2 regions of the Shewanella vesiculosa genome follow, and region 1 is predicted to be linked to the other one. Evidence: riboswitches for the same ligand, from Rfam matches in the RefSeq annotation. Region 1 holds a riboswitch; the other holds the start of a gene.
The links. A riboswitch is a leader RNA that binds a small molecule or an ion and turns the genes downstream of it on or off. The one in region 1 is predicted to bind thiamine pyrophosphate.

Region 1 (11,449 bases):
TCAAGTCTTAGCGGATGAGCGTTTAATGTATCATTCGTTGTTAGGACAAGGTGCGGATAACCGTGGCCATCAAGCTAAAAAAAGCCCGCAAACTCCATTGTGGCAAAAAAGTATTGCTAACTGGTTACCTAGCACGGGCAGTGTCTATTTAATCGTAGCTCGAAAAATGACCACTCCGCTAACACCCATTAAAGATAAATCCAAAATAAAAGCGCCTACCTGGTCTCCGGCGCCAACGGCAGGTCGTTCAGGATTAACAAATACCCAAGGTGTTGAAAAAGCGTTGATAAAGCCCAAAAATTCCTAAGTATATGCAAATAATGAGCTTGACTCTTATTCGGGCTGATATCCAACATCAGTTTGTTGAGGTTTAGCTTCTGCGGCTTTTCGGGCTAATACGTCACAACGTTCATTTTCAATATGGCCCGCATGGCCTTTTACCCAGCGCCAGTCAATTTTGTGTAATTGACTTACTGCGTCTAAACGTTTCCATAAATCTACATTTTTAACTGGTTGCTTAGTTGAAGTCATCCAGCCCTTTTTTTTCCAGCCATGGATCCACGTCATAATACCCTGGCGCATGTACTGACTGTCACTGGTTAAAATGATATTACAGGGCTCATGTAAGGCTTCTAATGCGATAATTGGAGCCAAAAGCTCCATCCGATTATTGGTCGTTAATGAAAATCCGTCAGCCATTTCGTGCTGCTGATGTTTATATTTCATTACCACGCCATAACCACCCGGTCCTGGGTTTCCTAAGCAAGAACCATCAGTAAAGATATACAGCTGTTTGAGTTCGGCCATCAAGTTGTTACCATAGCTAAATATTCGCGCCAGTATACTCAATTTATACAAAGGCGAGGGCTGAATGAGTAAAAAATATGAACATTATTTCTAGTGCAAGTCGTCAAGTTATTCTCGATACCGAAACCACAGGTATGAACCAAGCTGGTGGCCCTATTTATGTGGGACATCGCATTATTGAAATTGGTTGTGTTGAGGTGATTAATCGCCGTTTAACTGGCAGGACTTATCATCAATATATTAATCCTGGTCAAGCCATTGATGAAGAAGCGATTCAAGTGCATGGCATTACCAATGATCGTGTTGCCAATGAGCCACGGTTTCACCAAATCGCCAAAGATTTTATTGATTTTATCGATGGTGCTGAAATTGTCGCTCATAACGCTAACTTCGATGTTAGCTTTATGGATCATGAGTTTTCCAAACTCAATCCAGTTGGTCCCAAAACCAAAGATATTTGCAGTATTTTAGACAGTTTAGCCATTGCCAAAAGGTTACATCCTGGCCAAAAAAATAACCTAGATGCACTGTGTCGACGTTATGGCATCGACAATGGACGTCGCACCTATCATGGGGCGTTACTTGATGCTGAAATTCTCGCTGATGTTTATTTAATCATGACCGGTGGACAAATTAAGTTTAATTTGTCTAATGAAAAAGCGGGTCAAGAGGGCGGCGGGATAAAAAATATCGATCCTGCAGCGTTTAATCTTAAAGTCGTTGGCGCGTCAGCCGATGAATTACTATTACACGAACAACGACTTGATCTCATTGAGAAGTCAGGTAAATGTCTCTGGAGAGGGTAAACCAACTTTTATGAGTGCCATTCGTGCCGGTTATCTAGCGATTTCTTATTTATTTTTGCTAAGTATCATCTTAGTTTGGCAATCTACTGCCCAAGCTTCAGTGGTAGCTGCATCGCAAGCCGCAGAATTAAAAAATCGTTTTCGCATTGATCATATGGTTGATCATCTCACATTAGTGATCCAACGGAGCTATGGTTCAGCCCCCGTTGTGGTGATTTTACCCGATGGCAGTAAATGGTATTCAAATCGTCATCCACAAACCGTCAAGTGGGTCGACGGTATTGCTGCCGACATGATTTATATTGAGAAGCCGATGCCTGGTCCTTGGCAGTTATTAGGCAGTGTGGTGGAAGGATCGACCATTCAAAAAATTTCTGCACTCGATATTGCAGTGGAACCTTTACCTCAGCCTCTTTATCAGGGCGAACGCTTGAAGGTGACGGCAAGGCTGTTAGGTGATGATTTAACCATGAGAATGCCGGGTTTAGACTATATGGTGGAATGGACCGCTCGTTTCACCAGTCAACACCTTGCTACTGACGATAATTTTGCTACTGGTACTGTTATTGTTGGCGAATATAAAGACAATGGTGAATTGTTTGATGAAGTTCCAGACGATGGCATCTTTACTGGCAGCCAAAATTTGCAACAACCCGCGGGTCATTATGTGCTTAATGTCACTGCGCGAAATAATGTGTTTGAGCGCGAATATACAATGCCTTTTGGGCTTTCAGCACAACCAATACAGGTTAAAATGGTGCCTAATAGCGACCCATTAAAAGAGATATGGCAGATCCAATTAGCGGTTGATGAATCCGTGGTGATACTGGCACAAACACATTTTGAATTTGAGTTAGTTGGTCCTGCCGGTTTATCGCTGCCTTTAACCGTTCAAACCGTGACCAGTGCAAATCAAATTCTCTTTTTACCTAAAGTGACCGAATATGGCAGTTATCGTGTTCAAGGGCATGCGTTCTCCACGACTGTCGATGGTCGTGAAATTGTCCTGAATTTGCCTGAAATGTTTTTTAATTTGATTGAGCCTCCAGCTCCGGCTCCATCGGTTGAAGAACTGGCTAAAAAAGCGGCTATTCAAGCTGAATTTGAAGAGCAAGAGGCTAAAGATAATGCAATGTTCTGGATTATTACCATCAACGGAATACTGTTTTTGTTCGGTGTTGTGGGCTTAGTGATATGGCGTAAAAAGCAGACCCTTGCCAAAGCGATGGCTGCAGCAGAAGAAAGGCTAAAGCAAAATCCTGAAAGTAATCAAAATTCCCAAGAGGGTCTGCTTGAAAGTGTTGATTTAGACGATATTGACCTGACTATGCCTGATGATAAAAACTAATATTTTGAGTGTTTTTTAGTCACAAAATGCGCAATTGAGCAAATTTTGACTAATTGAGCTAAAACAATTAAAAAACAGTTGACGATTAATTATCACAACTTTATTATTCATCGCACTTGTGTGGAGCGGTAGTTCAGTTGGTTAGAATACCGGCCTGTCACGCCGGGGGTCGCGGGTTCGAGTCCCGTCCGCTCCGCCATTCAAGTACCTGTTTGCACTTAATAAAATAAACAGCAATTAGTTTAATATTGTTAGTTTTATTAAGTGTATACAAACCGTTTTGGAGCGGTAGTTCAGTTGGTTAGAATACCGGCCTGTCACGCCGGGGGTCGCGGGTTCGAGTCCCGTCCGCTCCGCCAAATAAATAAAAAAGCCTCTACAGCAATGTAGAGGCTTTTTTATTTTAAGACGGAGCTGAATGCTTAAGCCAATCGAGATAACCACAGAGTGATTTCAGCATCAGATTGAGTAAATAGCCATTACGGCGCAAAGCAAAACATTATCCTTAGGGTAGGTGACATCTAAATCCTACCCATCAAGTAAGCCGCTTTATCGAGCTTATTTTGCATACAATTAACCGCAGTATGAATTGTAGGGTCTTGGCTGACGACTTCCTCTAAAAGCTAACTTTTATTTATTTAAACATAATTCATTCGAGGCTATATCGCATCTTGGCTGTTGCCATTATTGATAACTATCACCGCTGTTCAGCAGCACCCACTCAGTTCCGGCCGTAGTGGGTGCTTTTAATACTGAAAATATATAGCTAAGCAGTGTGATCTCGATGGCTTAAGGTAATTGTAATCGATACTTATTTCGCTATTATCTACCCAGCTCTAGAATGCGTAATTAATATTCAATTCAAGCGATCGTCCAGCTCCGGCTATTTGTTCAAAGCCGTTACTGTTGTCTGTTTTGTATTGTGCAATACTGACCCCGCCTAAAGGCAGTTGATAATATTCGTCGAGTAAGTTTTTCACGGCGACAGTCATTGTTGCACCTTGCCATTGGATACTGCTGCTTAAGTTAAGCAGAGAGTAACTGTTGGTTGTATTTTCTAAGCGCTGACTATCAACGCGATCTTTGCTCGCGACCCATTGCCAGCTAAGGCTATTTTTCCAATCACCAAGTTCTTGGTGAAGAGCAAGCTCAGTTTGTAATGGCTTTATTTGATACAGAGGCTCGTCACCGTTATCTCTTTCGCCGTGAGTGGCAGTGGCATTAGCAACCATGAGCCATTTACCACTGCGGTTTTCTGCTAGTTGGTATTCAGCATCAATACGTGCACCAAACAGAGTCGCGTTAACATTGGTAAACTGTAAAATATTGCGGCGAGTATTGGTCATAGGCGTTTTGTTAAAACTACCAACCTCATCGGCATCAATATAATCATTTATTTTGCTGTACCAAGCGGTAGCGCTGAAGGCTAAGTCATCTTGTACCAATTTATAGGCTGTACTTAAGGTATGTGCTGTTTCGGCATTGAGGTTTGGGTTACCTATATAGCCATTTCCATCACCAAACCAACCGATCATGGTTGTTGCCATGGTGCTTTGACCCCAACTGTAACGTTCATATAAATTTGGCGCTCGGCTTTTTCTCGCTAAACCAACCTCTATGACTTCAGTGTCACTCAATTGATATCGAGCCAGAAGAGTAGCGTCGATAATATTGTCATTACGCTTACGATAAAGGCTGTTAAATTCATCTGCGGCTATGGCATTGACATTGGTCATGCCAATCATGGCCATAGTGTTATAGGGTTGTACTTCAGCAGCGTTTGTTGACACGTATTCATATCGGACGCCAGCTGATAACCACCAACGACTATTTAGAGTGTGTTGCCATTCACCATAAAGAGCAGCACGTTGACGCTTGCCGTCATTAATATTGACATAATCATTAGGTCCCATCATAGATGAACCTTCGATAGCGGGCCAAGTATCGTCAAGTTGATAAACATAATATTCTTGTCCAATCAACAAGGTACTGTCTGAACTTATGGGTAATTGCCAATGCAACTGGTAGCTATAATCTTTTCCTTTAGTTTCCATCGGCATCTTGCCGGTTTTTTCGTCAGTAAAGAATCCCATTTCATGTTCGACGCTGTGCCAATTGGCTTGTGCTGTAAACTCGGCATCATTTTCTAGTGAACGCTGATAACGCACTAACGCTCCGTAGCTGTCATTGTTAGTCATATCCATATATTGGTTAGCGAAACCCTGATAAGGAATATGTTGATGAGTAAGCTTAATGGCTATTTGTTGGGTCTCATCTTGCCAAGCTGCCGTTAGCGCATGGTTTTGAGATTGATATAGGGTGTCGAGTACTTTATCGCCATGACCATCGGTATAACTGTTGGCATCTTCAAATGACCCTTGATAGCTAAAACTTAACGTTTTACTGGCAACGGTGGCATTGACGCCAGCAAGAAAAGCATCATCGGTACTGCGATAACCACTAGAAACATTACCACTGTGCCATGTTACAGCGCCGCTATCAGTGAACAGTGGGTTTAAACTGCTGATTTTTATCACTCCAGCAATATTATCACCGCCAGCACTTACCGGAGAGACTCCCGCGACGACTTGCGTTGAACTGATTTGATTTGCAGATACATATGAGAGCGGCGGGTTCATCTGGTTTGCACATGATGAAGTGATGTCACTACCATCGATAAGGATTTTTATCCGATCGCCCATCATGCCGTTTAAGATGGGTAAGGCTGACACACCGCCAGCCTCAGAGAAATCGACGCCTTGCTTTTTTAAGAGGTTTTCAGCCGAACCTAGTAGGTCTTTATGTGTTGTTTGCTGTCCTTGTACTTTGACATGTTCAACACCTTGGTTGTTTTGTATGTCATTCGATTCAGCTCTTACTTGCGGCGTTATGGCCAGTGTTACTGCCAATGCAATTGATGAGTAAGCCCATGGGGCGTTATTCGTTAATTTAATGGTTTGCATTACTTTGTGAGTCAAAGCTATCACCTTTATTGTTTTTTTATAAACCTTTGATGAGTTAATTTCAAAGGAGATTGTTCACCTTAATAAATTATAACCTGCTAATAAATATGAAGAGTGCGACATGATGTCGCACCTTTATAAATATATGCATCAAGTGTTGAGTGAATACGATAGATAAGGGATAAAGCTAAACTAATGCCGGCATGTTAACTCATAGATGTCATAGCAATAGATGATAGTTAGGGCTTGATATTTTGTTTAAAGCTTGCCTATACTGACGCACATCTTGTCGGAGTGCCATTATGGCTGAGACCGTTTATTCGGGATCCGTTGAACCTGATCAGGCTAGAACCTGCGAAGGAAACAAGCGTAATAATCATTATTATTGGGAAGATAATAACGTTTTAACAAGACAGTAAATGGACGTTTACCTCCGAGTTTTTTATCGGTTTATATGTCCAGTTAAGTTATTACTTTAGTATTTTTTATGTGGTTATTGACGTAAGCGATAGTATTTTTATTGTTTACTGCTGCTATCAACACCTCTCCAGACAAGCAACTCTACTCTTAATAATGAGGTTGCTAATGTCAAATCCAAACCGTCGTCAAACTCGAGCTAATGCTCAACAATTTATTGATACCCTTAAACCGTTACAACATCCTAATTCTGAAAAAGTCTATTTAACGGGTAGTCGTGCAGATATCAACGTCGCTATGCGTCAGGTTAATCAAACTGAAACCGTCATTGGCGGCACCGATGCAAAGCCCATTAAACAAGCCAATCCACCTATCATGGTCTACGACTGTGCGGGCGCTTATTCTGATCCCCTTGCCGACATTAATGTGCGTCAAGGTTTAGCTAAAATCCGTCAAGCATGGATTGATGATCGACAAGATACCGAGCAATTAACCGGTGCAAGTTCAGGTTTTACTCAACAGCGACTTGCTGATGATGGCTTAGATCACTTGCGTTTTGATGCCCTAGTTGCGCCGAAGCGAGCCAAGCCGGGCAAATGCGTGACCCAAATGCATTATGCTCGCCAAGGTATTGTTACCCCTGAAATGGAATACATTGCCATTCGTGAAAACATGGCTCGTGCTGAGGTAACTGACACCGTATTGACTCAAAAGGCACCAGGAGAGGCTTTTGGTGCGCATATTGGTCAGCTGATCACTCCTGAGTTTGTCCGCGATGAAGTCGCTCGAGGTCGAGCGATTATCCCACTCAATATTAACCATCCTGAAACCGAACCTATGATTATTGGGCGTAATTTTTTGGTGAAGGTGAATGCCAATATTGGTAATTCGGCGGTGACATCGTCGATTGAAGAAGAAGTGGAAAAACTGGTGTGGTCAACCCGTTGGGGGGCCGATACCGTCATGGACTTGTCGACCGGACGTTATATCCATGAAACCCGTGAGTGGCTTATCCGTAATTCGCCAGTGCCAATTGGTACTGTGCCGATTTATCAAGCATTAGAAAAGGTTAATGGCGTTGCCGAAGATCTCAGTTGGGCGGTATTTAGAGATACGCTAATAGAGCAAGCCGAGCAGGGCGTAGATTATTTTACCATCCATGCTGGGGTATTATTGCGTTATGTACCTATGACCGCCAAACGCCTTACCGGTATTGTGTCGCGTGGCGGTTCAATTATGGCTAAGTGGTGTTTAAGCCACCATCAAGAAAGTTTCTTATATGAGCATTTTCGCGATATTTGCCAGATTTGCGCCCAATACGATGTGTCCTTGTCGTTAGGCGATGGTATGCGCCCCGGTTCAATTGCCGATGCCAATGATGAAGCGCAATTTGCGGAATTAGAAACCTTAGGCGAATTGGTTAAAATTGCATGGGAATATGATGTGCAAACCATCATCGAAGGCCCTGGTCATGTGCCAATGCAGTTGATTAAAGTCAATATGGAAAAGCAATTAGTTCTTTGTGATGAAGCGCCTTTTTACACCTTAGGCCCACAAACTACCGATATCGCGCCGGGTTATGATCACTTCACCTCAGGGATTGGCGCTGCCATGATGGCTTGGTATGGCGTGGCGATGTTGTGTTACGTCACTCCCAAAGAACACTTAGGCTTACCTAACAAAGAAGATGTAAAACAAGGCTTAATTGCCTACAAGATTGCAGCTCATGCTGCTGATGTCGCTAAAGGTCATCCAGGTGCACAAGTGCGTGATAATGCGTTATCCAAAGCCCGCTTTGAATTCCGTTGGGAAGATCAATACAACCTAGGCCTTGATCCTGATACCGCTCGTGCTTACCACGACGAATCGTTACCACAAGAATCAGCAAAAGTGGCTCATTTTTGTTCAATGTGTGGGCCTAAATTTTGCTCGATGAAAATAACCCACGAAGTGCGTGAATATGCCGCGAATCTTCAACAAGCAGAAGCACTTAAGATTGAGGTCTCTGCCGCCAGTGCTTATCAAACTCAACCTATGGCTCAAGCCATAAATCCGTCCGAGGCTATGGTGCAAAAGTCGGCTGAGTTCAAAGCGTCGGGATCGGCACTGTATCACGCCGTCAAACCAGCAGCACAAGTTGATACCGACTTAGCGGTAGAGGTTGAATAACTATCATGAATTCATCGACATTTGTCAGTGAATCCATAATGCAAACCCCACCGATTGTCTGGACCATAGCCGGTTCAGACAGTGGTGGTGGTGCGGGGATTCAAGCTGATTTACTCACCATGCAAGACTTGTCATGTCACGGGTGTAGCGTAATAACCACATTAACTGCGCAAAACTCAGTCAGTGTCAGTCTTGTTGAAACTGTTTCTGAATCCATGTTACTGGCTCAGTTGACCAGCTTATGTGCAGATCTGCCGCCGGTAGCGATTAAAATTGGCCTGTTGGCATCCCAAGCACAGGTATACATACTGGCTGATTGGTTAACCCAGATACGATCTAGACTAATTATGGCTCCTTTTGTGGTGCTTGATCCTGTGATGGTCGCCAGCAGTGGTGCCAGCTTTAATCCTATGGATCTCGATTTTAGTCCTCTGATTGGCTTAATTGACTTATTAACCCCTAATCAACATGAGTTAGGGCGTTTATGTCATCATTGCGTTTTAGCGCAACATCGAAATGATAACCTTAATCTTGAATCATCGCTTGAGAACGATCCCATCAGTACTCTGCAACTGCAGATGATTAACGACGCTAAGTGGTTATCAAATATATTTAAATGCCATGTACTTGCCAAAGGTGGTGATGCTCATTGGCAGCACGATGCGACAGATATTTATGTCAGTACAAGCGTACCAGGTGCCAGTGTTGCACACAGTAATGCCGTGTTTATGTTAAGCAGTCAGCGGATAGTCACTAATAACAATCATGGCAGTGGTTGCACTTTATCATCTGCAATAGCATGTTTTATTGCCCATGACTTAGTGATCCATGATGCTATTGTGTTGGCAAAAGCTTATGTCAATAAGGGCTTAGCATTAGGTTTCAGTCTAGGGCAAGGTCCTGGGGTTTTAGCCCGTACCGGTTGGCCCGATGATTTACAGGCTATGCCGTTAATCAAGTTGATTACATCAGACAATCTCGCTCAAGCTTCGTTTAAACACACAGCCCATAATGACTTTAAATCGCGGCTAAAACCACTCGGTATTTATCCTGTTGTTGATGATCTAAATATACTCAAACAGCTGCTATCAGCTGGCTGCAAAACCATTCAATATCGCACTAAACTCGATAGCGACACTTGTTCGGATAGTCTGCAGCGATTAACACTCGAAACTAATATTATTGAGGTGATTAAACTGGGCCGAGAGTTTCATGCTCAGTTATTTATCAATGATCATTGGCAACTGGCGCTTAAACACGGTGCGTTTGGGGTTCACTTAGGCCAAGAAGATTTGGCGACTGCAGATTTAGCCGCGATAGCTGCAGCTGGAATGGCATTAGGATTATCGAGCCACAGTTATTTTGAAGCCTTATTAGCTCACCAACACTCACCTTCCTATATTGCACTAGGGCATATTTTTGCTACCACCACGAAACAAATGCCATCAGCCCCCCAAGGGATCACTAAGCTTACACGTTATGTCAGCTTATTTTCGCGTCATTATCCAACGGTAGCGATTGGCGGAATCAATCTCAGTAATCTTGAGGTCATTGCCATGACTGGGGTGGGTGATGTTGCGGTTGTCAGAGCCGTGAGCGCTGCTGCAGATCCCGCTAAAGCTTATCAAGCGTTAAATCATAAGTGGTTACAGTTGACGCGATCATTATCGAAACCGAGTGTCTCTGCGGAGGTGAGATGAATATACTATCGGATCAGCAGTATATCCAGTACTCACGCACCATGTTACTCAGTGATATTGGCGAGACTGGCCAACTCGCCATTATGAATAGTTCGGTCGTCATTATTGGCATGGGCGGATTAGGGCATCTAGTCGCTCATTACCTCGCGGCGGCAGGTGTTCAGCATATGTTGTTGATTGACCATGATGTTATTGAACTATCAAACTTGCCACGGCAGCTATTATTCACTGCCGCAGATATTGGCCAAACCAAAGTTGCTGTTACTAAAAGAGTGCTTAATCGTGCTTACCCTGAAATCAACATCGATACTATCGCGGAAAAAGTTACTGCCCAGCATTTTTATCAGCTTATCAAGCGAAAAGTAACCAAGCCTCTGGTATTTGACTGCACTGATAATTTCAAGACACGGCAGCTTATTAATCAACTCTGCGTTGAACAGAAATTGACGTTGGTTAGTGGCGCAATCAGTGGCTATCAAGGACAACTATTTTGTATTGATTTTTCAGACTCAGGCTCTAATTCACACCCAAATAGCGGCTGTTATCGTTGTTTATATCCACTTGATATGACGATTACGCAAAATTGTACTCGAGCAGGAGTGCTAGGGCCTGCTGTGGGTATTATCGCCAGTATGCAAGCGCTGGTGGGCCTTCAGCACATCTGCAATACCTTTACCCAATACGGTGTTCTACATTGCTTTAATGCTAAAAACTTACATTGGCAGCATGCCCACATGAGCCAAGATCCAGAGTGTGCAGTATGTCATCAACAGTCAGTCACTCAGCTTTCGGAGCAGCCCAATGACGCATATTAATTGCCACTCTCAGATTGCCTTGCAACTCAATGGGGTCGAACAAATCGTTCGGGCTAATTTGAATTTGGCCGAATTACTGATTTTAAGTGATCTACCAACTCAAGCGGTCGCCATAGTCGTCAACGATAGTGTTGTACCACGAAGCCGATGGGTGCACGTATTGTGTCAAGCGAACGATAATATTACGGTTTTTTCTGCCGTTGCTGGAGGTTAATAATGTTAACGATAGCCGATCATCAATTTTCGTCTCGATTATTCACCGGGACGGGAAAGTTTTCAGATCACAACACTATGTTACAAGCTATAAACAGTTCGGGATCGCAGTTAGTTACCTTGGCGATGAAGCGGATTGATTTAACCCGCGGCCATGACAATTTACTCGGGCCGCTGCAAAGTATGGGGGTAAAGTTATTACCTAATACCG
Region 2 (11,449 bases), on a different contig from region 1:
TTTTAAGCCCAATGATTCCGTTTTTGTTCTAGCACCAAAGCCAATGTTAAAGCCTTTAGCATCACCGCCACCTAAATCTGTGTTACCTTCGCTTGCTCGAAGCGTCATAGACACCCCAACCTGAGCCAGTAAGGCTTCAAGCGGTATATCATCACAGCTATTGAGGTAAGCAAATACATCATCACATGGACGTTTTAGGATGGTTTCAACAATCCGTTGATGGCTGAGCGGATCGGTACCGACACCGGTTAAGCCGTATTGTTGCCAAAGCTGACGCATAACATCGTCTAAACTTTTTTGCCCCTGGGTTTCAATGCGAAGGGTTAAATCTAAAAATAACCCAAATAGTGCCCCTTTGGTGTAATAGCTGACAATGGCATTAGCGGCATTTTCATCTTGCTTATAAAACTTGGTCCAAGCATTAAAACTTGACTGTTTTAGGGTTTGCTTAAAACGACCTTGACCTCTATATACTCGGGTCATAATTTGGCTAAGCAAGGTAAGGTAAGCGGCTTGATCAATACATTGAGATTTAAAGGTAATTAAATCATCATAGTACGAAGTAATCCCCTCATATGCCCATAGTTGCTCTGTGTAAGACTCTTGCGATAAATCAAATGGGCTAAATTCAGCCGGTTTAATTCGTTTCACATTCCATGAGTGAAAGTATTCATGGCTGCACAGTGACAAATAAGTGCGGTAACCTTTATCGACTGGTGCTTCTAATGACTGAGGTAAATCATTACGTGAACACATTAGTGCAGTTGAGGCTTTATGCTCTAAGCCACCAAAACCATTGTCTAAAACAGTGGTCATAAATACATAGCGTTCAAAAGGAGCTGGCGTGCCAAATAAATTGATTTGGTATTCGCATATGGCTTTAAGGTCTTTGGCTAAGCGAGCCATGTTGGCTCTATGCTTACCACTTAATACGATATCGTGAGGCACGCCGGCTACATAAAATGTCTCTATGGTTAGCTCGCCCATTTCAACCGGATGATCGATTAAGTCGTCATAGTTTTCCGCGCTAAAATCACCAAAGCCGAATTGCTCGCCAGTGGTTCGAGTCATGCTGGTGGCCAAGGTCCAATGGGATAATTCAGCTAGTGCTGGTGTTGCAATTGTGACTCTATGAGATTGAGATTCCAGCCCTTTGGCGGCTAAAAACACACTACTGCCATTGAAGAAGCCATGATTAGTGTCCAAATGTGCAGTGCGGACAGACAAGTCCCAAGCATAAATTTGGTAGCATAAGGTAATATGGCTACCCTGATTATTTAACTGCCAGGTTTGTTTGTCTAATTGAGTAACGGATAGCGGTTGTTGATTTTCTTTAGCATCAATGTCAATTATGTTTTTAGCAAAATCGCGGATCATGTAGCTACCGGGTAGCCAAGCGGGTAAACAAAAAACTTGTGATGGAGATGCTTCAGAGACAGTTAACGTGACTTCAAATAAGTGTGCTTTTGGATCGATCGCATGGATATGGTAATGCATAAAGAATTCCGAATAAGTAGGCGAGTCACAATCAAAACGATTGAGCTATAATCGACAATGCTGCCAAAAATGCCGACGTTAAGCAAACGAATCCCATTTTGAGCAAAAGATTATCCATAATGAGCGGTTTTACTGGAGTGATAGTTCAAAGAATTGATAGTATTATCAAAAGCAACAATGCAGTTATTTAATGAGGGCCCCAAAATGGCTGAAGAAACCATATTTAGCAAAATTATTCGTCGTGAAATTCCAGCGGATATTTTATATCAAGATGATTTAGTTACTGCATTTAGGGATATTGCACCGCAAGCTCCTACCCATATTTTGATTATTCCTAACCATCTAATCGCCACGACTAATGACGTTAAGGCCTCTGATGAACAAGCATTAGGCCGGATGATGACGGTCGCGGCTAAACTTGCTGATGAAGCCGGTATTGCACAAGACGGTTATCGATTAATTATGAATTGTAATAAACACGCTGGCCAAGAGGTTTATCATATCCATATACATCTTTTGGGCGGTAAGCCGTTAGGCCCAATGCTGAGTCGTGACTAATGAAAATCAACAGCGATTTTTTTCCGTTAACCGAAGTGGCCAGTCGATTTGTTAATCAGTTAGCTCAATGCCGCCGTTTAGGGCTTACTGTCCAAGAGGCCAGTGAGCATCACGTGCTTATTGAGTTACCTTACAGCCAAGACATCATTGGTTATCCTGACACCGGGGTGATCCATGGCGGGGTGATTACCACCCTAATAGACACCGCCTGTGGCACGGCAGTGGTATGTGCAATATTAAAAAAATATCAATCGTTAGAATTGTCACCGACACTGGATTTACGGGTCGATTACATGAAACCTGCTGAGCCGCATAAATCGGTTTATGGGTTTGCAGAATGCTATCGATTATCGCCAAGCGTGGCTTTTACCCGCGCGATAGCTTACCAAGACAGTATTGATGAACCTATTGCTCACGCTGTGGGATCGTTTATGCGCATTAGCCCAGAAATGGTTGGTGAATCGTTTCGGCAAGCATTAATGGGTAATTTGCCGGAGACGAAATCATGAGTGAACCAAGCAATATCAGTACGCAAACGGGTTTAGATGTTCAAGATGTGGTCAAACGGGCCATAGAGTTAAATGATTATAGTTATCTTCTTGAAAAAGTACCTTACTCACAATTTATAGGTATGTCTGTGGCGCGTTTTGGCGATGAAATGGTATTTAAATTACCCGCTAAAGATGACAATATTGGTAATCCTATATTACCTGCTATTCACGGTGGTGTGCTTGCTGGGTTTATGGAAATGTCAGCTATTGTGCAGTTAATGGTGTTTATGCAAGCTAAGAAAGTGCCTAAAATTGTCGATTTTTCAATTGATTATTTACGCGCAGGTTTGCATCAAGACACCTTTGCTGAATGCAAAATTACTCGCCAAGGTCGTAGAGTAGCAAACGTCAGCATGAACTGTTGGCAAACCAACCGCAAGCAGCTGATTGCGACAGCACGAGCACATTTTCTACTGGATTAGTCATGATGTGCTGCTGTGTTAGAGACAAGTTCAATTGCATCTATTTATTAAGGGAATATTGTATGAAAACATCATTACTATGTCTTATCGCTTCTGCGCTGTTACTTTCGGCTTGTGCGCATAATACTGCGGGTATCTCTGCTAATTCTAGTGGCCAACTTAGGGTTGATAATACCTCATTTGCTCGTGACGTTAACGTGACCGATGTTTCATCACTTATGGTCGCGGACTTAATCAAAGCGTCAGCATTGATTCAAAGCCAATCGAGTACTGATTTGCGTATTCAATACAAATTCACTTGGTTCGATGCGAGTGGATTTACCGTTGAAGATGAAGCAAGCAGCTGGAAATCAGTTAAGTTACATGGCAAGCAGCAGTTACAAGTCGGTGCGGTTGCGCCCAATTCGCAAGTCACCCGATTTGAGGTCTATGTGAGGCAAGCATTCTCCAATTAGACTCCATTATCATTAGCTTTAAGCTTATTTATGACAATAATCGATGTGATTTAGTGTGAGGGTTAATTAATTGCATTGTTGAGTTATCAAATTGTGTCACTGCTCGTGTATTCATATTGAAGTTAGTTTATAATCGAGACCGCCAAGGGGTGTTCAGTAAAACCTGAACTGAGATGTCTGTATGACGAACCCTTAGAACCTGATCCGGCTTATACCGGCGTAGGAATGGGCCACACTATAACTCGGTGCACCTCTTATTCGCTACTCTTGCCGGATCTCAAAATTACTATTTGAGGTCCTATGTTCACGAAAAATTCTATTAGATTACATCACACCCCCATTGCCTTAGCGGTGATTACAGCCATAAGCTCACCTATTGCTATGGCTAAAACCGCTGATGTTGAACGCGTAACACCTGAATATGAAAAAATGGAAGTCATTGTCGTTAATGCTGATTTTAGTAATATCAGCCTTGAGAAAATGCCCTCCAGTGTCACCGTTATTGATGCGCAACAATTAGAAGATGAAGGCGCACAGCATTTTGAAGATGTGCTCAATTCGATTGCTAACTTTAATTGGTCTGGTGGTAGCTCTCGACCTAAATACTTCCAAATTCGAGGTGTTGGTGAGCAAGAGCAATATCAAGGTGCACCTAACTCATCAGTTGGTTTTGTGGTCGATGACATCGATCTATCAGGCCTTGGCATGGTATCGAGTATGTACGACATGCAACAGGTTGAAGTGTTGCGTGGTCCACAGGGGACTCAGTATGGTGCCAACGCATTAGCCGGATTAATTTACCTAAAAAGTAACGATCCTACAGAGTCGTTTGAGCATGGCGCAAAAGTCAGCTTAGGTGACGATAACCTGCGCACTCTGTCAGGATTCAGCTCCGGCCCGCTTAATGATTCAGGCAAACTACTCTACCGGGTATCGTTAGAGCAACATAACCAAAATGGTTATCGTGACAATCTTTATCTTAATCGCGACGATACCAATGAGCGTGACGAATTGACTGCCAGAGCGAAGTTACGTTGGTATGCGACTGACGATTTGCAAGTTGATTTAACCTTGTTACATGCAAACTTTGATAATGGCTACGATGTGTGGACATTAGACAATAATCCCAGCAATACTTTAACTGACCAACCTGGCGTTGATACGCAAAAAACCTCCGGTGCTGGGATTAAATTTATTTATTCTGGTATACCAACATTTGATTTCACGTCGTTAACCTCGTTTGCGCAAACCGACCACCATAATGGTTATGATGGCGATTGGGCTAATCCAGAATATTGGGCAAGCAAACAATGTGCAGCTTATGATGACTCTGGTGCCGTTAATGGCAGCGAACCTTGTGTTTACGATTATACCTGGGATAAAAAGGGCGACCGTAAAACCTTTACCCAAGAATTTCGTCTATCGTCAAAAACCGCTGGGCGTATTTTCGCCGGCAGCACCGACTGGTTAGTTGGCGTGTATGCGATGAATTTACAAGAAGATAATGACTTGTATTCAGAGTACAACACTTATCCAGATGAAGTGCTGCAGTCCAGTTACGATGCGACCAATTATGCGGTATTTGCTCAATTAGACAGCCATTTAGGTGATGAATATTTATTGTCTACAGGACTTCGACTTGAACGTCGTGACAGTGATTATAGTGACAGTAATGAAGATAATTTCGCCCCATCAGAAGATATGTGGGGCGGGCATATTGCGTTATCAAAAGCCATTAATGCTGACCACAATGCCTATGTACGTATTGCCCGCGGTTATAAAGCGGGTGGTTTTAATATGACATTACCAGCTCAATTATCAGACAAAAAAGAGTTCGATACTGAGATCCTATATAACTATGAATTGGGCTTAAAATCGAGCTGGTTTGACGGTGAAGTCGATTCTACATTTGCGTTATTTTATATGGATCGCCAAGATCAACAAGTCGCCGCGTCGTTACAAGATCCCGATAGCCCCCAACGGTTTATTCTATTTACTGAAAATGCAGGTAGCTCGAATAACTATGGTGCAGAACTCGATGCTAAATGGTATTTAACCGAGAATATTGAGTTTTATGGCAGCTTTGGTTGGTTAGAAACCGAATATGGTCAATATCAATACAGCGATAAATATGGCTCAACTGTCGATTTGTCTGGCCGTGAACTGGCTCATTCACCTAACGTTACCTACAGTGCCGGTATGACCTATGTTGCTGACTCTGGTTGGTTTGCCAACGTGAATGCCAGTGGTAAAAGTCAGTTTTATTACTCAGACAGCAACGAGTCCAAGTCAGATGCTTATACCATTTATAATGCCCGTGTAGGTTATGAAACGCCAACTTGGTCGGCTTATTTATGGGGCCGTAATGTGTTTGATGAGCAGTATGGCGTGCGTGGTTTTTACTTTGGCAACGAGCCAGATCAAGGCTGGGTAGATAAACAATATATTCGTTACGGTGACCCTCGCCAGTTAGGTGTGACCTTAGAAGTCCAATTTATGTAATTAAACAAGGCCGCTGTAACTTAATTTACAGCGGTGTTAATTAAGGAATTAACATGAAATTAACAGCAGAAATCAGCATGTATCCGTTGAATGAAAATTATCTTGATCCGATTAAGTGGTTTATCGGCAGACTAGATAGTTATAGCAGTATTGAACGAGTCACTAATGCGATGGCAACACAGGTGTGTGGCGAGTATGCGGATGTAATGTCGATGCTAGCCATTGAAATGCAAGCGGCTCATCAGAAATGGGGCAAGGCTGTGTTCGTGTGTAAATTTATCGGTGGTGAACTTGACCTTGCACATAGCGAATAACATTCATGAATGATTTATTGTTAACGCTGCAACAAGCCTTGAGTGAGGCGTCATTAATGACGTTTTGGGAGGCGATTGCGGTTATGTTAGCCTTGGCTTACTTAATTCTGGCGATGAAGACCAATATTTGGTGCTGGTCTGCCGCATTCGTTAGCACTGCGATTTACACGGTATTATTTTGGAATGTTTCCTTGTTGATGGAATCGGTGCTCAATATCTATTACATGGGGATGGCGGTATACGGTTATTGGTTGTGGTTACATGTACCAGACTTGCAGCATAGAAATTCCCACAATATTGATTCACATAATAATACTCATCACACCATAGATACTCACCAGCTGAATATAACCAGTTGGTCTTGGAGTGCTCATGCCGTTGTGATTAGCGTAACATCATTGGTTTCTATGCTGGTGGGGTATGTTATGGCCAATTATACCTCGGCAGCATTTCCCTATGTTGACGCGGCAACCACGTGTTTTGCGGTAGTAACAACCTACTTAGTCGCCAAAAAAGTGTTGGAGAACTGGCTTTATTGGGTAGTCATTGATTTTGTGTCTATCTATTTGTACTTCCAAAAAGGCTTGATGTTGACCTCTGGGCTGTTTGTTTTATATGTCGCGATGGCCTTGGGTGGCTACATCATGTGGCGCAAGAAATATCGTCACAATATAATACAGCAACAGAATACCATCCAAGAAGTGGTTGGCGCATAGCCAACCACTTTCCCTTTTTAATAGAGTAAATATCAGATGCCACAAGCCTTGTTATCTCTGCCTAATGAGATACTTGATATGATTGAGCAAACGATGCCAGTCCCATTGTTTCAGCAACTTGCTGCACAATGTACGGCGGTAATGGTTTTTAATACAGGCATGAGCAATATTAATATTAAGCTCTGTTGTAACGATGGCGATAAGGTATTAAGAGTCAATCAAGCTCACAGTAATTGGTGTGATAGAAAGCTTGAAGTGGCCTGTTGGCAAGTCGCGATGGCAGCTAACATTGCACCGGCCCTGATTTGGGTCAGTGATAATAATCAAATATATTTAAGTGAGTTTATTGATCAGCAAAACATGGATTGGTCGATCTTGTTTACAATGCGTGGTCAGGCATCGATTCGACAAGCAACAAAGACGCAGATTACAGCAGTGGATGCGGTGCCTTTATTAAGCGAATTATTTCGAACGCTCAGTGGATTACCCATACCGAATAAAAGTATGACTGTGAGCACTCAGTGGCAACAATACGCACATCAATTAGACTCATTAAGTGCATCTCAAACCAATTTGCAGTGGCAACACGCTTGGCAGCAATTATTGCGCTTAAATGGCCTTGTTCGACAGTGGTTATCGCAGCTGGAGGCTTGTGTGTTGCTGCCTGCTTTTTGTCATCGAGATTTGACCCCGCATAATTTACTACTCAGCGGTCATCAATCGCAGCGCTTATTATGCATTGATTATGAATACGCGGTGGCCAGTCATCCGTTATTTGATTTAGCCAGTGTGATCGCCACACATGAGTTATCATCAAGGCAAGTAAATCAATTAGTTGATAGCGTTATCTTGCAGTATTGCCAAACCTCTAATCTTACAGATGTTGCTGCAGCTAAAGCGGCATTACCAGCAGCCATCAATTGTTTTTGGCTATTTTCAGCGATGTGGGCATTATTAATGGCCGCCAAAGAACCACAAAAATCCACACAATACATACATTACTTTACAAAATATTTTACATTAATGACTTGCTAATATGCCCTGATAACGTACAAATAAGATAAGTTTTGCAAAGGGAATCATTTGTGTCTAAAAAATTAATTATCCTGCTGTTAAGTAGTTTATTTTTTGTTGGCTGCTCAACTAAAGTAAGTTACTTCTTTTTGGATTGGGCGATTGAGTGGGAAGTTGAAGAATACGTAGACTTAACCTCAGAGCAACAAGACAAATTTGATCTCATTGTTGAGTCTTTTCTCGTCTGGCATCGCCAGCAAGAGTTGCCACGTTATCGTGATCAACTGTCATTATTATCAAGCTTAACCAATCAGCAGACCATGACGCCAGAGTTATGGCTTGAACAAGTCTCAATGGCAAAAGCTCATTGGTATCGTATTTTCGATTTTGTTATGCCAGATCTGTTACCTCTTATTGCGAGTCTAAGCGATGAACAAGTGGAGCAGATTTTAGTGCAGCTGAAAAAAGAACAGCGAGAGTTAATTGAAGAATATGCAGGTAAAGATCAAGCCGAATTGATAACCGACTCAGACAAAAGAATCGTGAAGCAATTATCTGAATGGACAGGGAATGTGACAGATGAGCAAAAAGGTATTATTCACCAAGCCAATACTGAACGTTTAGCAACATTAGATATGTGGTTAGAGTATCGCCATGAGTGGTTGAGCCAATTTGAACAAGCACTGAAACGCCGCCAGCAAACAGAATATTTTACTCAACAAATGACGTTGTTGATGGTTTCACCTGACGAGCTAAAATCTCAAGTCTATCGAGATAATGTAACTGAAAATACCCGAAAATTCGGTTCAATGTTGATTACTTTAAATCGCACTTTTAGTCCAAAACAACGTAAGCATTTCGATAAAAAACTAACAGAGTTAGTGGATGATTTAACTGAGCTTCATTTAGACAAATAAACAAGCATCTAATGAGTATCATAGCCTCAGCTGAAATCTTTTCTATTCTTCGCGGGTCTCTTGAAGTAATAACGAGATCAGTAGGGATGATTATGCAAATGCTTAGCGGGTTATATCAACAGTTTTTAAATGTCATTAAACACATTCAAGGTTTTGCGCCATTAGCGTTGAGAATTTATTTAGCACCTGTGTTAATGCAAGCCGGTTATAACAAATTATCACATTTTGAAGACTCCGCCGCTTGGTTTGGTAATCCAGATTGGGGATTGGGTTTGCCTATGCCTGAAGTCATGGTAGCAATGGCAGCAGGTACAGAATTGTTTGGTGGTTTTTTACTGCTAATCGGACTTGCTACTCGCATGGTTGCAATGCCTATGATGATGACCATGTGCGTAGCCGCTTTTGCGGTGCACTTACCTAATGGTTGGTTAGCCATTGCCGATCCCAGTTCGTGGTTAGCAAATGAGCAAGTATTAGCATCAGCGGAAAAGTTGGCTGCGGCCAAGTCTATTTTACAACAGCATGGTAACTATGAATGGCTTACCAGCTCAGGTAACTTGGTTATCCTTAATAATGGTATTGAGTTTGCTATGACCTATCTCATCATGTTGTTTGCTCTCTTTGTACTAGGGGGCGGGCGCTACACCAGTGTTGATTATGTTATCGCTCAGCGTTTTTTAAAAAATGCCTGACTAGGATCTGTTTTAATTGAGTCCAAAAAGATCAACCCTGTTTTGAATATATCCCACCCAATAGGTGGGATATTTGTTAATATCGGTACCTGAATTCATTCCAAAGGAGCGTATCTTGGACGCAACACAACTACTCCTGACTCGCCAGTCTACACCACGCCTAATTGCCCCAGCACCAAATGCTGAGCAACTTACATTATTGCTCAATGCCGCTGCAAGAGTGCCTGATCATGGATCATTGAACCCATGGGAATTTATTATCGCAATTGATGATGGTTTAGCTAAATTGGCAGACATTTTCGTTGACGCCGCTAAAATAACGGGAGCCGATGAAGCATTTCTCGCCAAAGTGGCCAATATGCCTTATCGCGCCCCCATGGTCATTACTGTGGTTGCAAAAACACAAGTACACGATAAAGTCCCCATTTTGGAACAGCAAATTGCAGCTGGTTGCGCCACAATGGCAATGCAACAAGCCGCTTTTGCCATTGGACTCGGTGCAGTATGGCGCACTGGTGATTTTGCTTTTGATGCTAATGTACACCAACAATTAGGCTTGTCTAAGCAAGACCAAATTGTCGGTTTTTTATATGTGGGAACACCTGCGGTAACTGCGCCAATAAAACCACTAAAAGAAGGTCAGCAATTCGCTCGCTATTTATAAGCTAAGCCAATACAAGATATGAGCCTTACTTTAACGAATATAAAATGAGGCTCGTTTTGGCGATTCAATAAGCTAATAAAAGCATTTATGTCAATGGCTATTCGTAGAACTCAAGTGGGATCATGTTCTGATAAACATAATAACCTAACGGCCCCATTAACAAACTGAGTGAAGACCACACAATCCGTTGGGCATTTTTGATATGTGCTTTCGACGTTAAGGCTCGATAGCAAAAGTGAATATGTAAAATCAATAATGCAATAAGCATTAAGACTAACGTAATGTCCATATTATCCATGTCATGTTCCTTTGCGTTCCAGCAATGACTTAGTTAAGTATAAGTTTACAATTGAAATCTGTAGTTAAAAGAATAAAAATCCATTTTCTTTAACTGCTATTCATTGTTTATGTTATTTAATTTACTTGAAAAATAAACCAATTCATAGCCTGTAAACCATTAAATATTCATAATTTTTTAATTTTTGCACTAAGGTATGACGCGTCCATCATCATTCGTTGAATGTTTGAACTGGATCTTATTTTGTTGTGGTAACCACAATGGATATTTGTACATCGCCAGAATAAATAATCGGCTATTGACTAGCGTGGCCAACCAAGTATGGACTTTAGGGTAGGGCATGCCGTTAAACCATGCAGGTTCAACATTAGCAAATTGCCTAATAAAGGGAAAAATAGCAAAATCGGCTAAAGTAGGCGTGTCGGTACACAAATACAGGTGTTTTTGTAACTGATTTTCCAGTAACTGAATAAACTGCTCAGCGTGTTGTCGGTAGTATAGTTGACTGTATTCAGGGTACCTGTCTGCATACTTGTATTTATCTAGCCAAGGCTTAAAGTCACAATCGTTAGTATTTATGAGCCTTGTCGTTGTGGGCTTATCTAACCATGACAATAGCGATTGATACTCGCCAGGCGTTAAGTGATGGGTTGCAATATCAGGATACTCAGTTAATGCATAGCGCATGATATCAATGCTTTCACTGATCACTTGGTTGTCCTGTGTGACTAATACGGGCACAGTACCTTTGGCTGATATCGCTAACATCTCCCTAGGTTTATGTTTAAGTTCAATTTCACGTACTAGTGGGTTTAGCTGGCTTAAATGTATCCCCATACGGGCGCGCAT

Region 2: it holds a riboswitch for thiamine pyrophosphate, as region 1 does, so the genes downstream of both, GW828_RS01975 (TonB-dependent receptor) here and thiC (phosphomethylpyrimidine synthase ThiC) in region 1, are expected to answer to the same signal.

The regions. Positions count from the first base shown of each region.
Region 1 is NZ_JAACSD010000007.1:65,356-76,804, forward strand. Features, by position in the region: gene GW828_RS08455 (methyltransferase domain-containing protein) at 1-307, shown strand, start outside; gene rnhA (ribonuclease HI) at 334-807, opposite strand; gene dnaQ (DNA polymerase III subunit epsilon) at 885-1,613, shown strand; gene GW828_RS08470 (TIGR03503 family protein) at 1,624-2,961, shown strand; tRNA gene GW828_RS08475 (tRNA-Asp) at 3,084-3,160, shown strand; tRNA gene GW828_RS08480 (tRNA-Asp) at 3,244-3,320, shown strand; gene GW828_RS08485 (TonB-dependent receptor plug domain-containing protein) at 3,798-5,924, opposite strand; TPP riboswitch at 6,205-6,304, shown strand; gene thiC (phosphomethylpyrimidine synthase ThiC) at 6,510-8,510, shown strand; gene thiE (thiamine phosphate synthase) at 8,516-10,210, shown strand; gene GW828_RS08500 (HesA/MoeB/ThiF family protein) at 10,207-11,025, shown strand; gene thiS (sulfur carrier protein ThiS) at 11,012-11,239, shown strand; gene GW828_RS08510 (thiazole synthase) at 11,242-11,449, shown strand, end outside.
Region 2 is NZ_JAACSD010000003.1:444,200-455,648, reverse strand. Features, by position in the region: gene GW828_RS02000 (M61 family metallopeptidase) at 1-1,497, opposite strand, end outside; gene hinT (purine nucleoside phosphoramidase) at 1,702-2,055, shown strand; gene GW828_RS01990 (PaaI family thioesterase) at 2,055-2,564, shown strand; gene GW828_RS01985 (PaaI family thioesterase) at 2,561-3,028, shown strand; gene GW828_RS01980 (YcfL family putative periplasmic lipoprotein) at 3,091-3,483, shown strand; TPP riboswitch at 3,619-3,726, shown strand; gene GW828_RS01975 (TonB-dependent receptor) at 3,784-5,985, shown strand; gene GW828_RS01970 (hypothetical protein) at 6,039-6,299, shown strand; gene pnuC (nicotinamide riboside transporter PnuC) at 6,305-7,015, shown strand; gene GW828_RS01960 (phosphotransferase) at 7,094-8,050, shown strand; gene GW828_RS01955 (DUF6279 family lipoprotein) at 8,101-8,946, shown strand; gene GW828_RS01950 (HvfX family Cu-binding RiPP maturation protein) at 9,039-9,638, shown strand; gene GW828_RS01945 (NAD(P)H nitroreductase) at 9,754-10,302, shown strand; gene GW828_RS01940 (hypothetical protein) at 10,400-10,600, opposite strand; gene GW828_RS01935 (glutathione S-transferase) at 10,790-11,449, opposite strand, start outside.